DNA from 2 places in the Acerihabitans sp. TG2 genome. Region 1 is predicted to be linked to the other one. Evidence: predicted binding sites of a transcription regulator. Region 1 holds the regulator's gene; the other holds the start of a gene.
The links. Region 1 encodes PhoB, which activates phosphate uptake and scavenging genes when phosphate is short. Its sites were predicted from a motif close to CTGTCATAAAACTGNCNNAT; they were not measured.

Region 1 (8,527 bases):
AAGTCGTCAATAATTTCAACTTGAAAAGCCACATCCAGGGCAAACCCGCAGTGGTTTTTTTCTGGCCAATGGACTTTACCTTTGTATGCCCAACCGAGATTATTGCTTTTGACAAGCGTTATGAAGAGTTTAAAGAACGCGGTGTGGAAATCATCGGTGTTTCATTCGACTCTGAATTTGTCCACAATGCATGGCGTCAAGTTCCGGTAGAAAAAGGCGGCATCGGTGAAGTTCGTTATCCACTGGTTGCCGACGTGAAACATGAAATCATGCAAGCCTATGGTATCGAGCATCCAGAAGCTGGCGTGGCGCTGCGCGCGTCGTTCCTGATTGACAAAGAAGGCGTGGTTCGCCATCAGGTTGTCAACGATCTGCCGCTGGGCCGTAACATTGATGAAATGATCCGCATGGTCGACGCCCTGCAATTCCATGAAAAACACGGTGAAGTTTGCCCTGCTCAATGGGAAAAAGGGGCAGAAGGTATGGGTGCTTCCCCGGAAGGCGTGGCCAAATACTTGTCTGAAAACGCTAACCTGCTGTAATAAGGTTACCTGTACCTGGTTTTTATGTCCGGGTACATGCTGTAAAAAAACCGCCGGTTTTCCCCGCGGTTTTTTTTATGGCCAAACCCATGAACCTGGCCACCGTACCCGCGTGATTCAGCCTCGATCAACCGTTCCTACTGGTCGCCAACCGCTGCGACTTATGCCACTGCATAATGACGAAACCCATTAACAGTGCCACGACCCACACTCCGCCGACATACAGTGAAATCCGCGTTGTTGGAAAATAACCAATCAGGCCAATGATAAACAGCAGGAATGCCACCCCTATTACCGAGGTCACCACGCCGCCCGGCATCGGGAATACCAGCGCCTTTACCTGCTGAGCGCTGAGTTTGCGCCTAAAGGCAATTTGTGAGCATAAAATCATGATCCAGACCCATACTGTGGCAAAGGTTGCCAGCGAGGCGATCACCAAAAAGATGTTTTCCGGCATGATGTAATTCAGGTAGACCGCCAGCAGCAGCGCCATCATCATAACCAGCACCGTCACCCATGGGATACCTTGACGCGATACCCGCGCGAATATCGCCGGAGCATGTCCCTGACCCGCCATGCCGTGCAGCATACGCCCTACGCCGAAGACATCACTGTTGATCGCCGAGAGCGACGCCGTAAGCACCACGAAATTAAGGATGCCGGCAGCAGTATGGATGCCCAGTTTCTGAAAGGTCAACACAAAAGGGCTGCCTTCGGTGCCGACCTGATCCCACGGAAAGATCGACATGATGACAAACAAAGTGCCGACATAAAACACCAGGATCCGCCAAGGTACCGAGTTAATGGCTTGAGGAATCGATTTTTCAGGTTCGCTGGCTTCGCCCGCGGTAATACCGATAATTTCAATTCCACCATAGGCAAACACCACCATTTGCAGCGACAGGATCATGCCCATAACGCCATGGCTGAAGAAACCGCCGTTGGTCCATAAGTTATGAATGCCGGTCGGTTGCCCCCCATTACCTATGCCCCAAATGATGATGCCCAGCCCGGCGACGATCATGACGATAATGGTGGCGACCTTGAAAAAAGAAAACCAGAACTCCAGCTCACCAAAGGCCTTCACATTGAGCAAATTAATCACGCCGATGATCAGCACCACGCTGAGCACCCATACCCAATGCGGTACCGCAGGGAACCAGACGCCCATATAGATGCCAAACGCGGTGACGTCGGCAATGGCGACAATCAGGATTTCGAAGCAGTAGGTCCAGCCGGTAATATATCCCGCCAATGGGCCAAGATTATCCTGGGCATAACGGGAAAAAGAGCCGGCATTAGGGCTATGGACCGACATTTCACCCAAGGCGCGCATAATGATATAAGCCACTACCCCACCGATCAAATACGCCAATAAGACACTCGGACCGGCCATTTGAATGGCGTTGGCTGAGCCATAAAATAACCCGGTACCAATTGCGGATCCTAAAGCCATAAAGCGGATATGCCGGGTGGTAAGACCCCTTTTTAGTGTGGCGGGTGGTTGTTGCATGGCCCATTAACCCTGTTGATTTTAAACAAAAAAATAACCACGGAAAACCTCCTGTGGTTAATCGTACCTCAAACGGTCACGACCTGATGGTCAACTCGTGGTTTGCCCCGAATTTATCATAAATGGCGAACAGCGCACCGGTTGCCAGCGCCGGCGGCAACCAGGACAACCTTTGGGCTGACAGCGGCAAATGCGCAACCCACTCAGGCAACAAATTGAGGAATGGGGTGCCTTTTAGCGCGTCCACGCAGCCAAACACCAGGCTGACGAACATGATTGGAGAAATGATTAGGGTGCAATTGTTCCACCACCGCAGGGTAAAACTCATCAGAATCAACACAATGCACGGCGGATAAATGGCTGTCATGACTGGAACGGAAAACTGGATCAGATGGTCGAGCCCAAGATTGGACACCAGCATGGAAAACGCCCCGAGAATAAAGACCAGCGTCCGATAAGATAAGGGCACGTGTGCGCTGAAGAACTCCGCGCAGGCACAGGTCAACCCCACGGCAGTTACCATACAAGCGACAAAAATCAGGACCGCCAGAAACACGCCACCACTCAAGCCAAATGTATAATTAACATAGGCTTGCAAAATATTGGCGCCGTTCTGGGCCCCAGGCACTAACACGCTGCTACCCGAACCCAGTTTAAATAAGCTGATATAGACTGCGGCCAACCCCACGCCGGCGATCAGTCCGGCCAGGATGGTATAACGGGTAAGCAATGCGGCATTATTCACCCCACGCGATCGGGCTGCATTCACGATCACAATACCAAAAACCATGGCGCCTAACGTATCCATAGTGAGGTAGCCTTCGATAAATCCTTTGGAAAACGGTATATTGGCATAAACCTCAGTCGCCGGTGCAGGACTGCCGGCCGGCCACAATAGTGCAGCCATGCCCAGAATACCCAGGGCAACAATTTTCAGCGGCGCCAGATAATGCCCAACCGTATCCAGCAGGCGGCCGGGATAGAGCGAGATACCAATGACCAACGCGAAATAGACCAGGCTGTACAATAACAACGGCAGCGTCGGTGATACCCCCTGGCTGAGAAAGGGTGCCAAGCCAACCTCAAAGGATACGGCCGCAGTACGCGGCGTGGCAAACAACGGTCCCACCGCCAGATAACACACCACCGCCAACAGCAGCCCGGCTTTACGCCCGATGGGTAACGTGAGTGCGTCGATGCCGCCACCAACCCGTGCCAAGGCAATGATCGCCACCACCGGTAAACCGACGGCCGTAATCAGGAAACCGACTGCCGCCCACCACACATGATGTCCGGCCTGTAACCCAACTAAGGGAGGAAAGATGATATTGCCCGCGCCGACAAAGAGGGCGAAGGTCATAAAACCGAGTGCGAGGATATCGTTGAAGCGTAAACGCTGACTCATGGGATAATGCCGTGCCTGTTCGAGAAAGAAGAAATAAGTAAAACCTATGACTATCGGCGCATCAAGGCCGCCTAGCACAATAAACCGCGCAATTTAAACGTTTTATGCCTTTCAAGGCAATAGACTAACCCCAATGCAGAACTATCGCCTGAAAAAAAGCACTTATGCTAGTGAATACTTTCACTATTATGGGAGTTAACATGATAAATCAGCTGAACAAGTTCTGATTAAATCTTGTCCAATCCATAATAAAAAACGATGTATAGCCGGGGCAAGCAAACTTGCCCCGGAGGGATTACCAGGCGCGCTTCGACACATCTACTACCAGGCGAAGTTTGTCCCATTGCTGTTGTTCCGACAGCGAATTACCCTCTTCGGTGGAGGCAAAACCGCACTGTGGACTCAGACATAACTGGTCCAACGCTATATAGCGGGTAGCTTCTTGCAGACGGGTCACAACGGCATCAGCCTCTTCCAACTCCCCGTTTTTTGAGGTAATCAACCCCAGTACCGCCTGTTGATGACCGGGTTTGATAAAACGCAAAGGCTCAAAACCGCCGGCACGTTCAGTATCATACTCCAGGAAAAAAGCATCTACATTGACTTGGCCGAACAATATAGGTGCCACCGGTTCGTAGCCCCCTTCGGAAATCCAGGTAGAGCGAAAATTGCCTCGACAGACATGCAAACTGATCACCATATCGTCAGGTTTACCCACCAGCGCCTGATTAAGCACCTCGGCATAGATTTTCGCCAATTGTCCAGGGTCTTCGCCGCGCTCGCGGATTTGCCGCTGCTGCTCGGTCGAGCAAAGATAGGCCCAGACGGTGTCGTCAAGCTGAAGATAGCGGCAACCGGCAGCATAAAACGCCGCGATAGCATCGTGCCACACCTGTGCCAGATCGGCGAAGTACTCGGCCAAATCGGGATACACGTCAGCATCTATCGCCGCACGTCCACCACGAAAATGCATAACACTCGGGCTGGGAATGGTCATTTTGGCCACCGCATCACCGGCAATACTGTTCAGAAAACGAAAATCCTCAAGCATCGGATGGTGATTAAAGGCCATTTTACCGGTCACCTTGATGCTGCGAGCTTTAGTCTGGATGCCGTTAAATTGAATACCCTGCTCAGCGTCGTAAGCACTCACTCCATCCAGACCTTCAAAAAAGTCAAAATGCCACCAGGCGCGGCGAAACTCTCCGTCAGTGACCACTTGCAAACCCAGCTCCCGCTGTAGGGCAACCACCCGGGTAATTTCCTGGTCTTCCACGCTACGCAGTTGTGCCGCGGTGATGCTACCGTGCTGGAACTGCTGGCGCGCCAGTTTAATGGCCTGCGGCCTTAGTAGGCTACCGACCACGTCGGCGCGAAAAGGGGGAACATCTCGTTGCAAATTTTTCGACATAACATAGCTCCGATATCACGGCAGGCATAAGGTATCACCCAAAGTTGGGTTAAATCATCGAGAATGTAAGACAGCGGATTGCCGGTTAACCACCTAGTGACCAAATAGTTCACCAAGGAAACAGTTGCGGTCCGTTATTCATGGACATCCGGACGTCCATTTTTCAAGGGGAATGGTAACATGTACCCTGCAAACCGGCGGCGAAATAACCTCATAAGACATGAAAATTATTCACATTCCATTTATTCAAAGCCGATATCATACCAGGCTTTTTAGTCGGGCCGACTCGGACAAAAAAGGGTACCCCGCCGTTCAGCTCGGCCTTGTCCAACGCGGCGACCAGGGGAATTAACCGTAGTCAGGGCAAGACGCCCTGTGGGCGGGATTAATCATACAGATTAGGCAGGCGGCTGGGTTATTGCGTTGTTTTCCAACAAAAGGGGCGGGACAATCAACCGGTTAGGCAGAGTAAATACAAAACGGGTACCCGCGCCCGGCTCGCTGATGATATCCAATCGCGCATCATGATTGCTCAGCGCATGTTTAACAATGGCCAATCCTAATCCACTGCCCCCGGTCTGACGTGAACGGGCTTTATCGACCCGGTAAAAGCGCTCGGTCAGGCGCGGCAGATGTTCAGGGGCAATGCCCGGGCCATTATCACTGACCTGAAATTGCGCCCCAGCGGCAGTACGCTGCCAGCATATTTCGATACGCGTTCCAGCAGGGGTATGAATCACCGCGTTATAAATCAGGTTCGACATGGCACTGCGTAACTGCTCCTCATTGCCGCGCACCTGCAATTGTTCGTTGATACGAAACACCATATCGTGCCGGCCTTGACTGAGGCCCGCAGCGCTTTGTTGCAGACGTTTCAGAATGGCAGGAACATCGATCCGTTCATTAATTTCTCCCTGAGGTGCTGCTTCCATACGCGATAGCACCAATAGTTGTTTCACCAGTCGTTCCATACGCTGAGTTTGATCTTGCATGGTATGGACAGCTTTGATCCGCATCGCTTGATCCATATCCAGATCATTCATCATTTCCAAATACCCCTGCAACACGGTTAATGGTGTGCGCAGTTCATGGCTGGCATTGGCAAAAAAGTTACGCCGGGCACCTTCAAGCTGGCGCATTTGCGTGACATCACGAATCACCATTAATAGCTGATCGTCAGTGTAAGGCATGACGCGAAATTCTACATAACGCTGATTACTGAGCAGCAACGTGAGCGGACGCTGAAAAGACTGGCTGTGCATATACGCATTAAATTCAGGATAACGCAGAAGATTCAAGATGTGTTGCCCGTTATCTTCCGGCCAACGAAACCCCAGCAGTTGCTGTGCTAGACCGTTACACCAAAAGATATGACCGTCGATGGTCAACATTACCAAGGCGTCAGGCAGGGTCTCGGCCCCGCTGCGAAAACGTTTGAACAAGGTCGCCAACTCGCGCCGACGACGACGATGACGCAGTTGCATCTGATGCAGACCATAAAATAGCGGTTCCCACGTGCCTTTACCCACTGGCGGTGTTCGGCGCAGATCCTGCCATAACCAGTGCGACAGCCGCAGCTGGTAAAAATAGTTTCGTACCAGTGCGACCAGCAACGCTGCTGCCAGCAGCCAGCCAAGGTGGCCAACAAACACCGACAATAGCAACGCCGGCAGGCAAAAAGCCCCCAACTCCACCAACAATTTTCGCCAGGATAAAGGTTCTAGCACCAGGCGATCTCCTCTGATGTCGCGTTAATAGCGGGCCGAAAAACGGTAGCCAGTACCACGTACCGTTTGCACCATTCTATCGTGCCCACCCGATTCCAGCGCTTTGCGCAAGCGGCGAATATGCACATCCACCGTGCGGTCTTCCACATAGACATTTGTACCCCAGACATGGTTGAGCAGCTGCTCACGACTATATACCCGTTCGGGATGGGTCATAAAGAAATGCAATAACTTAAATTCGGTTGGTCCCATATCCAACGCCAGATCATTAGAGGTTACCCGGTGCGACGAAGGATCCAGGCTGAGTCCCTGTACCTCGATTTTGTCTTCCACTGCCATCGGTGAAATCCGGCGCATCACTGCTTTAATTCGTGCCAGCAACTCTTTTGGGGAAAACGGCTTGGTGATATAATCGTCCGCGCCCACCTCCAGTCCTCGGACACGATCTTCCTCCTCCCCCCTGGCGGTCAACATCATAACCGGAATATCGCGGGTGAGTATCTCTCGCTTCATATGTTTGATAAATTGAATTCCCGAACCGCCCGGCAACATCCAGTCGAGTAATACCAGATCTGGAAAAGGCTCAGCCATTAAGCCGACCGCTACGCCATAATCCTCGGCCTCAATCGGGTGGAAACCATTTTGCTCTAATACAAAGCACACCATTTCACGAATCGGTGCTTCATCTTCCACGACCAATATGCGTTTTGCCATTATTTTCCTGCCATGAATCTCTGCGGTTAACATGCCCGGGCATTATGCGTCACTTTTATGACAGATTTATTAAAATCAGCGCTTCCTGCTGCAAGCATAGTTGCAGGTCCTTTTTTTTGGTATAACTTGCCGAAGATAACCTTTACCACGGCATCGTCCAGGGGAACGCTTTATACTCTCACCCTGACGTAAGCACTCACGCTGGAGTTCCATGCGGATCATTCATACTTCCGACTGGCATTTGGGTCAGTCGTTTTACACTAAAAGTCGGGCCAGGGAACATCAAGCATTTCTAGACTGGTTGGTGGCGCAGGTAGAGCGGCACCAGGTCGACGCGGTGATCGTGGCCGGTGATATTTATGACACTGGGACCCCACCCAGTTATGCCCGCGAACTGTTTAACCATTTTGTGGTGGCGTTACAAGCACTACAGCCCACCGGCTGCGAGCTGATTGTCATGGCCGGCAACCACGACGCGGTAGCAACCTTAAACGAATCCCGTTCCCTGCTGGCTTGTATGCACACGAGAGTTATTGCAGGCGTCGGGGTGACTAACGGTGTCGATAACCCAGTGATGGTGCTTAACCAGCGTAACGGAAAGCCAGGTGCCATTCTGTGTGCCATCCCATTTTTAAGACCGCGCGACATGCTGTTAAGCCACGCCGGACAATCCGCGCCGGATAAACAACGGGCGTTGGTCGATGCCATTGCCGGACATTACCAGACGCTATACCAACAGGCACTTAACCTGCGCGCGCAACTGCCGGGGTCGCTACCAATCATCGCCACCGGCCACTTGACCACCGTCGGTGCCAGCACTACGGACTCCGTGCGTGATATCTATATTGGCAGCCTGGAGGCATTTCCCGCCCAGCTGTTTCCGCCGGCGGATTACATTGCCCTGGGCCATATCCACCGACCGCAGTGCGTTGCTGGCCAAGAACATATTCGCTACTGCGGTGCCCCCATTGCCCTGAGCTTCGATGAAGCCGGACAACCAAAACAGGTGAATCTGGTCAGTTTTGATGAAAACAATTCGCCCGATACCGTGCCGCTGTTGGTACCGGAAACTCAAGCCCTGCGCCTGCTTAAAGGTTCACTAACGGAAATCGAAGCCAGCCTTCAGGCGTTTAGCCATACCCCCCCAGGCCCTCCGGTGTGGCTGGATATCGAAGTGACCACTGATGTTTATCTCAACGATATTCAGCAGCAGAT
Region 2 (8,527 bases), on a different contig from region 1:
CTGCTGATCGACAAAATACCACGCTGGTTCTGTGAGGAACATCGCATCGCTTTATTCAGATGCCAGAAAATATTTTTCCCATACCCGATCTTATTGGGCATTTGACTGCTGTGGAAGCCAATTTGGTTATCTATACTTTGAAATCAGTTCAATAATTCAATGTCTTATTTATAATAATGAAAAAAAAATCTCTGTATGCTGCCCGCATTAGCCTGTTTATTCTATCGTCCTTCGCCTGTGCCACTCAGGCGGCCACTTATGCTTATGTGGCGAATGCCGACAGTGCCGATATCTCGGTATTCCGACTCGACGAAGCCAGCGGCGCATTAGCGTCGGTACAAACCTTGGCGGTAGGTGGAACCGTAATGCCGATGGCGCTGTCTCCCGACCACCACTCCTTGTATGCCGCGTTGCGCTCGAAACCCTATCGGGTGCTGACGCTGGCCATTAATCCCACTGATGGCCGTCTGACGTTACGCAAATCCTCACCATTAGCGGAAAGCATGGCGTATATTTCCACCGACAACACCGGCCGTTATTTATTCTCGGCGTCCTATGGTGGCAATATGCTGGCGGTGAATAACATCGATACCAGTGGGGTGGTCGGTGAGGTGCGGCAAACCATCAAAACCGGACCTATGGCGCACGCCATAAGGAGTGCGCCGGATAATCGTTATGTGTTTGCCTCTGTTTTGGGCGCGGATGCCTGGCTGCGCCTTAAACTGGACGCGAAAAGTGGACAGTTGCAGCAGGATCTCGCACCGGCCTATGCTCTGCCGGCAAAATCCGGCCCACGGCATTTTATTTTTTCCCCCGACCGCCGGTTTACTTATCTCATTGATGAACTGGATGGCAAGTTACATGTATTGGCCTTTAACCCGGTCACCGATACGGCCAAACCACGCCAAACGGTATCGATCTTGCCGCCCGACTTTAGCGGAGATAAACCCTGGGGTGCGGATCTGCATCTCACGCCGGATGGGCGCTTTCTCTTTGCCTCTGAGCGTACGTCAAGTACCTTGGCGGCTTTTCGGGTGAATAAAAAATCCGGCCAATTGACCCGTATTGGTACCTGGCCCACCGAAAAGCAACCGCGCGGATTTAATATTGATCCCTCGGGTCATTATTTATTGGCTGTAGGTCAATTGTCGACGCAAATGCGCGTTTATCGCATCGATGGGCATTCTGGGGCACTTAACGCGATCGGGCAATATCCAGTGGGGCACAATCCTAACTGGATAGAAATAGTGAAATATTAAATATTTAATATTTTTCACCTTGGTATCTAAAGAATCGACAAGCTTTGCCGATAACGCTTACGTAAGGTCAGGTTTTGTTGTTCACGGCATGCTATGACGTGATTTCTTGAAAAAAGCCAAGGTGAAAGTATTCATGAATAAAATAAAGAGTTTGAAGGTATCCCATAAGCTTTATTTTGGCTTTGGTATCGTTTTGCTACTGGTGCTGGTCGCCACGGCACTGAGCGTACAGCGGTTTAAGCAAATTCGAGATATTTATCAAAAAACCAATTTAATCTATGATATCAATATTGATGTATTCCAGGTTAAGGTCAATCGGGTTAAATATCTTTACAGTTTGGATGACAAAGTCAAGAACGTCATGGCCGGTTATATTGAGCAGGCCACGACTCTTACCGAACAAGCTAAACAATTAAGTTGGGGAAGTGATGCTCGGGAAAGTGTGAATAATATTGCACATTATCTGGTCGATTTTCATAATTCCCTGGAGCAAATGGGCGTTTATGCCCAAAAGGGCCTGGCGCTCAAGACGCAATTGGATAGCCTCTACCGCCAGAATACGCTTGATGATTTCAAGAACCAACTGCGTAATCTGCCATTCGATTACGATTTTCAGCGTAAATCCAATGAGTTGATGTCATTATTTCCGGAGCTGAAGATCCAGGCATATAACCTACGGCTGCAAAATGACGATGCTGCGCTGAAACAGTTACACACCAGCTTTTCCCAGGCCCAAACCAGTTATCATGATCTATTGCCGGGGCTAACCCCGGAACAAACCAGCGCGGTGGAGACGTTATGGGGCAGTTTTGTCCAGTATAAAGACCTCAGTGAGGCCTATTATGCCAATGCCAACCAACTGGCCAATGCGGAATCAGCAGTTAAAGTCGCCGGTGATAAGAGTAGCGCTGCGGTTAAAGTGATTATCAAGATCGTAAAAGAAAAAAATGACGCTCTGGCGCTCGGCTCGGCGAGTATTACCATTATTATCGGTCTGATTGCGATCATGCTGGGCATTATAGTGGCATGGTATATCACCCGGCTTATCACGGTGCCGGTCATGCAAAATTTATCATTGGCCGAACGTATCGCCAGCGGCGATCTTAGCGCAACTATTATTGCCGATCGCCATGATGAACTGGGGCAATTAACCTCCGCCATGGGACGAATGAATGAAAAACTGCGTCGTATGATTTCCGATGTGCGCGATTGCGTCGCTACCGTCGCGTCGTCGGCAGCTAAAATCGCCAATGGTAATAACGATCTCTCTTCGCGAACCGAGCAGCAGTCCGCCGCAGTAGTGGAGACCGCCGCCAGCATGGAAGAGCTGACGGCTACGGTGAAAAACAATGCCGGTAATGCCCGCCATGCCAGCCAAATTGCCCAGGAAGCGTCCCTGAATGCTCATAAGGGCGGTGAAGTGGTGAAAAATGTGGTCAAGACCATGGATGAAATTTCGTTAAGCTCGCGGAAAATTTCCGATATTACTTCGGTTATCAACGGCATTGCTTTCCAAACTAATATATTAGCGTTGAATGCCGCGGTGGAAGCGGCCAGAGCCGGGGAGCAGGGACGTGGTTTTGCGGTGGTGGCGGGGGAAGTGCGTAGTTTATCCCAGCGCAGTTCGCAGGCGGCCAAGGAGATTGAAACCCTGATTGCCGATACGGTTTCACGGATCAAGGTGGGAACCGAACTGGTTGCGCAAGCGGGTGGCTCCATGGAACAGATCGTGACCTCGGTAGCGCGGGTAAACGATATTATGGGCGAGATTTCATCAGCGTCGGAAGAACAGAGCCGGGGCATCGAACAGATCGCCCGCGCGGTAAGCGAACTGGATATTACCACGCAGCAAAATGCCGTACTGGTCACCGAGTCGTCAGTTGCGGCCAATACGCTGGAAGGTCAATCAGCATTGCTGGAAACGATGATCGCCAACTTCCGCCTCACTGCCGAGGAAAATGCCCGTTTGTCACCATCGGCCAACAAACCGGGTTCAGTGGATAGGTCCTCCACCCCAGCTGCTAAGCCGGTTAAAGCGACCGCCACGTCAGATGAAAGTTGGACCACCTTCTAGGCGCCATCGACCATCTTGCCCACCATGCTCGCAGGTCCGATGTTGTCATCAAGTCGATATCGGCCCATCAGGGCCGATATAATGGAATCTCTTCACCAATACTGTATTTATTGCGCAGTATGGCCGACATTTTGTCCATGAGCATCACGATGCCCACCATGATAATGGTGATAAACATCACCACATCCCAGTTCCATAAGCGCATATTTTCGGCATAAACCAGTCCTACCCCACCCGCGCCGACAAAACCCAGGACTGCAGCGGAGCGAGTATTGGACTCAATCTGATACAGGCTGAGCGCCAGAAAGGTCGGAAAAGATTGAGTGAAAATACCGAAACGGTATTTTTGGATATTATTGGCTCCGAGAGCAGTTAACCCACGGCCAGGGGACCTCTCTACCGCTTCGTGCCCTTCGGCATACAGTTTGCCCAGCAGCCCCACGTCCTGAAAAATAATCGCCATTACGCCAGCCAGCGGGCCCATTCCCAGCGCCCGGACAAACACCATGCCCCAAATCGCCATGTCAATCCCGCGTAACACATCGAAAAAATGGCGAAACAGCGACGCTATCGGACGCAACAGCGGTGCCGACATGACGTTGCGCGCCGCCAGAAAAGACAATGGCAGCGCGATCAGTGTCGCGGTAACGGAGCCTATCAGCACAATGGCGATGGTAATAAAGATTTGCCACAGATAATAACCGAAGGGCCAAGAAGCCACGTCATGCCAGATCAGCATGCGCAGGAAGTAATGGCCGATTTGCTGACTACCGTTAACCAACCGGGGCCAGGGCAGGCCGTATTGCAAAAAGAAGTAGACGTAGTACAACACCATAATAGAGGCAATCAAGCCAATACGCCTAAGATAACGGTTTTGACCGGCAAAGATGTCGCGGTGCTGCTGCCTGATTTCTGCTACCGCTTGCGGCGATAATGAGTGAGTTAACATTATTTTTTCCCCTCGACGACCCACTTACGTAAGGTGCCTGATAGCGCGTCCAACGCTGCCACTACCAGAATAATCAGCAATAACGTCATGCTGATCTGATCGTATTGATCGAGCTTGATATTGGTCATCAGCTCCTGGCCGATGCCGCCGGCGCCCACCAGGCCAAGAATGGTCGACAGCCGGAAATTGATCTCCAGGCGCATAAAACTATAGGAGAGAAAAATGGGTTTTACCTGGGGCCACAGACCAAAACGCATGCATTGTAGCGTCCCGGCACCGCAGGCGCGTAGGCCGCGTACCGGCTGATTAGAGGCACTTTCCAACGCTTCATAAAACATTTTGGTCAGACTGCCGACTGTGTGTAACGCCAGCGTCAGAAACCCGGGAAACATACCGATGCCAAACGCCATCACAAACATCACCGCCCATGCCAGCTCGGGCATGGTGCGTAAAAAGGCCACCGACGTGCGGATAATCAAGCGCAGGGCCGCGGGGGTGTTGGTATTGGCCGCCGCCAGAAAGGCCAGCACGCTGGCCGCCAGCACCGAAATCATCGTCGCGGCCAGCGCCATCTGCACGGTATCCCAAATCAGCGGTAGCTGGATAGGCAGGCGATAACCCCAATAATGCAAAGAACCTTTGGTATGCACGTCAGCAAACAAGACCTGCCAGTGCAGAACCGGAATAATTTGCGCCAGGTAGTCAAAAAAATGCGGAAGAGAGATCCATACGGTATAAAGATTAAATTCGGCCAGGGTACCGGCGCCAAGGTAAAGCACCACCAGCCCCAGCGACCAGAGAAGTGTTTCGCGTTTTTGCTTGCGGCGAATATCAAGGTAATAGCGGGTAAAGTCGTTATTCACAATAAGTCACCGAAGGGACGCCGAACGCGAATCGCGCTCGGCGTGGGTGAATAGCCGTTGCGGGTGATTAACGTTTGACCTGGGTCAGCTCACGTTTTAAGTCAATGATGTCCTGGAACTCGGCCAAAGACGTCGGCTCAACATGTTGCTTGCCGCCTACCGCTTTGATAAAGCATTGATGATCGTCTTTATCCAATTGTTTTATCGCCGCCACCAGCTTGGCTTTAAATGCTGCCGGTAACGAATGGCGGACTAAAATCGGGCCATTCGGGATGGTCGGCGATTGCCAGATAATCCGGATCTGTTTCATTAAATCAGGATGACCGGCGCGGATCAGTCGGCCAAAGGCGCCGGTATTGTAACCACTGTTATAATCGCCGGTTAATGACGTCCAGGTTACCGCGCCAGCAAACTGACCGTTCAGTACCCCGAGAATATCCTGTTCATGGCCGCCTGAGAAGGTGACGCTTGAGAAGAAATTATTATATTTGTTATCAATATTGCCACCAAACTGCTTTTTAAACACATGGTCGGGTATCAGATAACCGGAGGTCGAGTCGGGATCGGCAAACGCAAATGATTTACCCTTTAAATCTTCCAATTTTTTGTACGGGCTGTCGGCTTTTACCACTACCACCGAATGATAACCGCGCGACTGGTCGTTATCGTCAACCACAATACCGGCTAAATCTACCGAGTTCGGATTATTCAGATAGACCGAGGCGAAAGACGAAGGCGACATACTCAGCACCATATCCACTTTTTCTCCGAGGATCCCTTGAATAACACCGGAGTAATCCGAGGAGTTACGCAATTGGGTATCAACATTCAGTTTTTTATCCATAAACTGTTTTACACACTGGTTGTCGCCAATTTGCTGGGTCGCATTTTGCCCGCCGAGAATACCCAAATTCAATACTTTTGGTGCGTCGGCTGCATGACTGGCAAAACTGATTATCGTGCTGGCCAGCAAGGTAAGGATGGAAAAAGTGGGTTTCATATAGTTATATCGCCTTGGTTTAAAGATGATTAATTCAATAAATTCATTACCCAGCCTCAATGTACCTGGGCTGCTTCTTCACCGTATAAGGCCTGCAGCACCTGATCATCAAGTCGCCCGGGGGCACCGTCATAAATAATCTGTCCCTGAGAAATACCAATCACTCGCGTACAGTATTCTTTTACCAATTCCACCGAGTGCAGATTGACCACCACGGCAATATTGTTTTGCGCCACCTTTTGCAACGCATCCATAATCCGCCGGGTATTTTTCGGATCAAGGGACGCTACCGGCTCATCGGCCAGCATAATGGTTGGGTTTTGCATCATGGCGCGGCAAATCGCCACCCGCTGCATCTGGCCACCGGAGAGATGTTCTGCGCGTTGTAAAGCGTGGGGCAGCATATTCAGCCACTGCAATAGCTCAATGGCTTTAGCGCGATCCCCGTCATCGAAGATCTTGAATAATGACTTCCAAGTGGAGGTGTGGCTTAGACGGCCCAATAACACATTGGTAATAACATCCAGGCGCGGCACCAGGCAAAAATCTTGGAATATCATGCCGCACTGTGCTCGCCAGCGCCGCATTTGCCGCGCGGTTAGCCGGGCGATATCAAGCGTAGATCCATCCGTCTGGAAATGCAGCATCTCACCGCAGGTGGCCGGAATGGTGCCGTTGAGCATATGTAATAAGGTGGATTTTCCGGCGCCGGAGCGGCCGATCACCGCGACCATCTCACCGGCGTAAAGATCAAAATTAATATTTTTCAGAACACGCTGCTGTGCGGTAAATTGCTTATTTAACCCTTTTACCGCCAACACCTGTTTTTTAAGTTCAGGTTGCGGTGGGTAATAAGGGGGTTGCGCCAGTTTTAATATTGCCTGTGCCATGTGAATGCCCCTGGTTCAAACCATCAGCTCATTATGGAATCTATACCCTAAATAGTTCGAGTAGCAGGATAAGCAAGGCACCTGCAACCTGAATCCTGAATCCTGAATCCTGAATCCTGACGGGTACATTAAGGGATTTATTTATGACAGTGGAATGATCTTTATATGATGCTCCGGTGACGCCATTCGCTTCTTGGCGTCAGTGTGCGGCATAACATATTCTTTTGAATATTGTTCATCGTTACGTCATCCCGCGTTAACTGAATTGTCATGTCGCCAACCCATCATAAAAGCCAATTTCATAACGGGCATATCACCATTATTTTTCGAGCTGCAACCGAGTCGCTAATAAAATGATGTTTATGACCCGCCGATGTATCACGCTATGCCTTAGTGGCATATACCGGTTTGCGGAGTATCTGGCTTATGATTAACTTATCTAGACATCCGACCACTTATCCCACCCGTTATCAGGAAATCGCCGCCCTACTCGAAGGGGAACTGCGGACACAGTATCGCAGCGGAGATTACCTGCCATCCGAACAGCAACTGGCGCAGCGCTACCAGGTGAATCGCCATACCTTGCGTCGTGCAGTGGATCAGTTAGTCGATCGCGGCTGGCTTCAGCGCCGCCAGGGTATTGGCATCCTGGTACTGATGCGGCCCTATGACTACCCGCTGCATGCCCGAACGCATTTTAGCCAGAATTTGCTCGATCAGGGCAGCCATCCCACCAGCGAACTGCTGCTGGCGGTACTGCGTCCGTGCAGCGAGCCGGTGGCCATTGCACTGAACTGCGCCTCGGGTGACGGTGTTATTCATTTGCGCACCTTACGTCGTGTGAACGGTGTGCCGCTAAGCGTGATCGACCATTATCTGCCGGACCTGAGCTGGTGGCCTGAGCTACAGCAGTTTGAACAGGGATCGCTGCATGAGTTTATCAAGCAGCGGCTTGGCCAAGGGCTGGTGCGCAGGCAAACGCGGATCAGCGCCCGGCGATCGCAAATCAAAGAGAGCCAATTGCTGGAGGTGGCCAATCAAATCCCCTTGCTCTGTGTGCGCACCCTTAACGCCTGTGTCGACAGTGACCGGGTGGCGGAATACTCCTTTACCCTGGCTCGCGCCGATATGATCGAACTGACGATGGAGCACTGAATGTTTACCCAAGAGCAAAGGCAACGGTGGATGGCCGAATTGGCCGCCAGCCCTCCGGCACGTTTAGCCGCCCTGTGGCAAGCGCTGGCGCTGCGGGTGGAATATCAGCGGGTGCGGGCACCGGAAATTGGCCTGACCCAGTTGCAGGCCCGTATGGGGGCTACCGGTCGTCGATTTGTCATGGGTGATATGACGGTCACGCGGGCGGTGATTCGCCTAGAGAATGGCACCTATGGTTACAGCTATATCGCCGGCCGCGATAAGGCGCACGCCGAGCTTTGCGCCCTGGCTGATGCACTGCTGCAGCAAGACGCGCACCATGAACGTTTGCAACGCA

Region 2: a site for PhoB is predicted at 7,166-7,185, ahead of phnC (phosphonate ABC transporter ATP-binding protein). Genes of this name have one in related genera too.

What each region holds. Positions count from the first base shown of each region.
Region 1 covers NZ_JAYGJO010000008.1:68,607-77,133, reverse strand. The annotation lists gene SJI19_RS09490 (peroxiredoxin C) at 1-542, shown strand, start outside; gene proY (proline-specific permease ProY) at 670-2,055, opposite strand; gene brnQ (branched-chain amino acid transport system II carrier protein) at 2,132-3,460, opposite strand; gene SJI19_RS09475 (cobalamin-independent methionine synthase II family protein) at 3,756-4,871, opposite strand; gene phoR (phosphate regulon sensor histidine kinase PhoR) at 5,270-6,598, opposite strand; gene phoB (phosphate response regulator transcription factor PhoB) at 6,623-7,312, opposite strand; gene sbcD (exonuclease subunit SbcD) at 7,524-8,527, shown strand, end outside.
Region 2 covers NZ_JAYGJO010000003.1:86,531-95,057, forward strand. The annotation lists gene SJI19_RS03620 (lactonase family protein) at 177-1,259, shown strand; gene SJI19_RS03625 (methyl-accepting chemotaxis protein) at 1,393-3,333, shown strand; gene phnE (phosphonate ABC transporter, permease protein PhnE) at 3,401-4,282, opposite strand; gene phnE (phosphonate ABC transporter, permease protein PhnE) at 4,282-5,145, opposite strand; gene phnD (phosphonate ABC transporter substrate-binding protein) at 5,213-6,145, opposite strand; gene phnC (phosphonate ABC transporter ATP-binding protein) at 6,202-7,035, opposite strand; gene phnF (phosphonate metabolism transcriptional regulator PhnF) at 7,465-8,190, shown strand; gene phnG (phosphonate C-P lyase system protein PhnG) at 8,191-8,527, shown strand, end outside.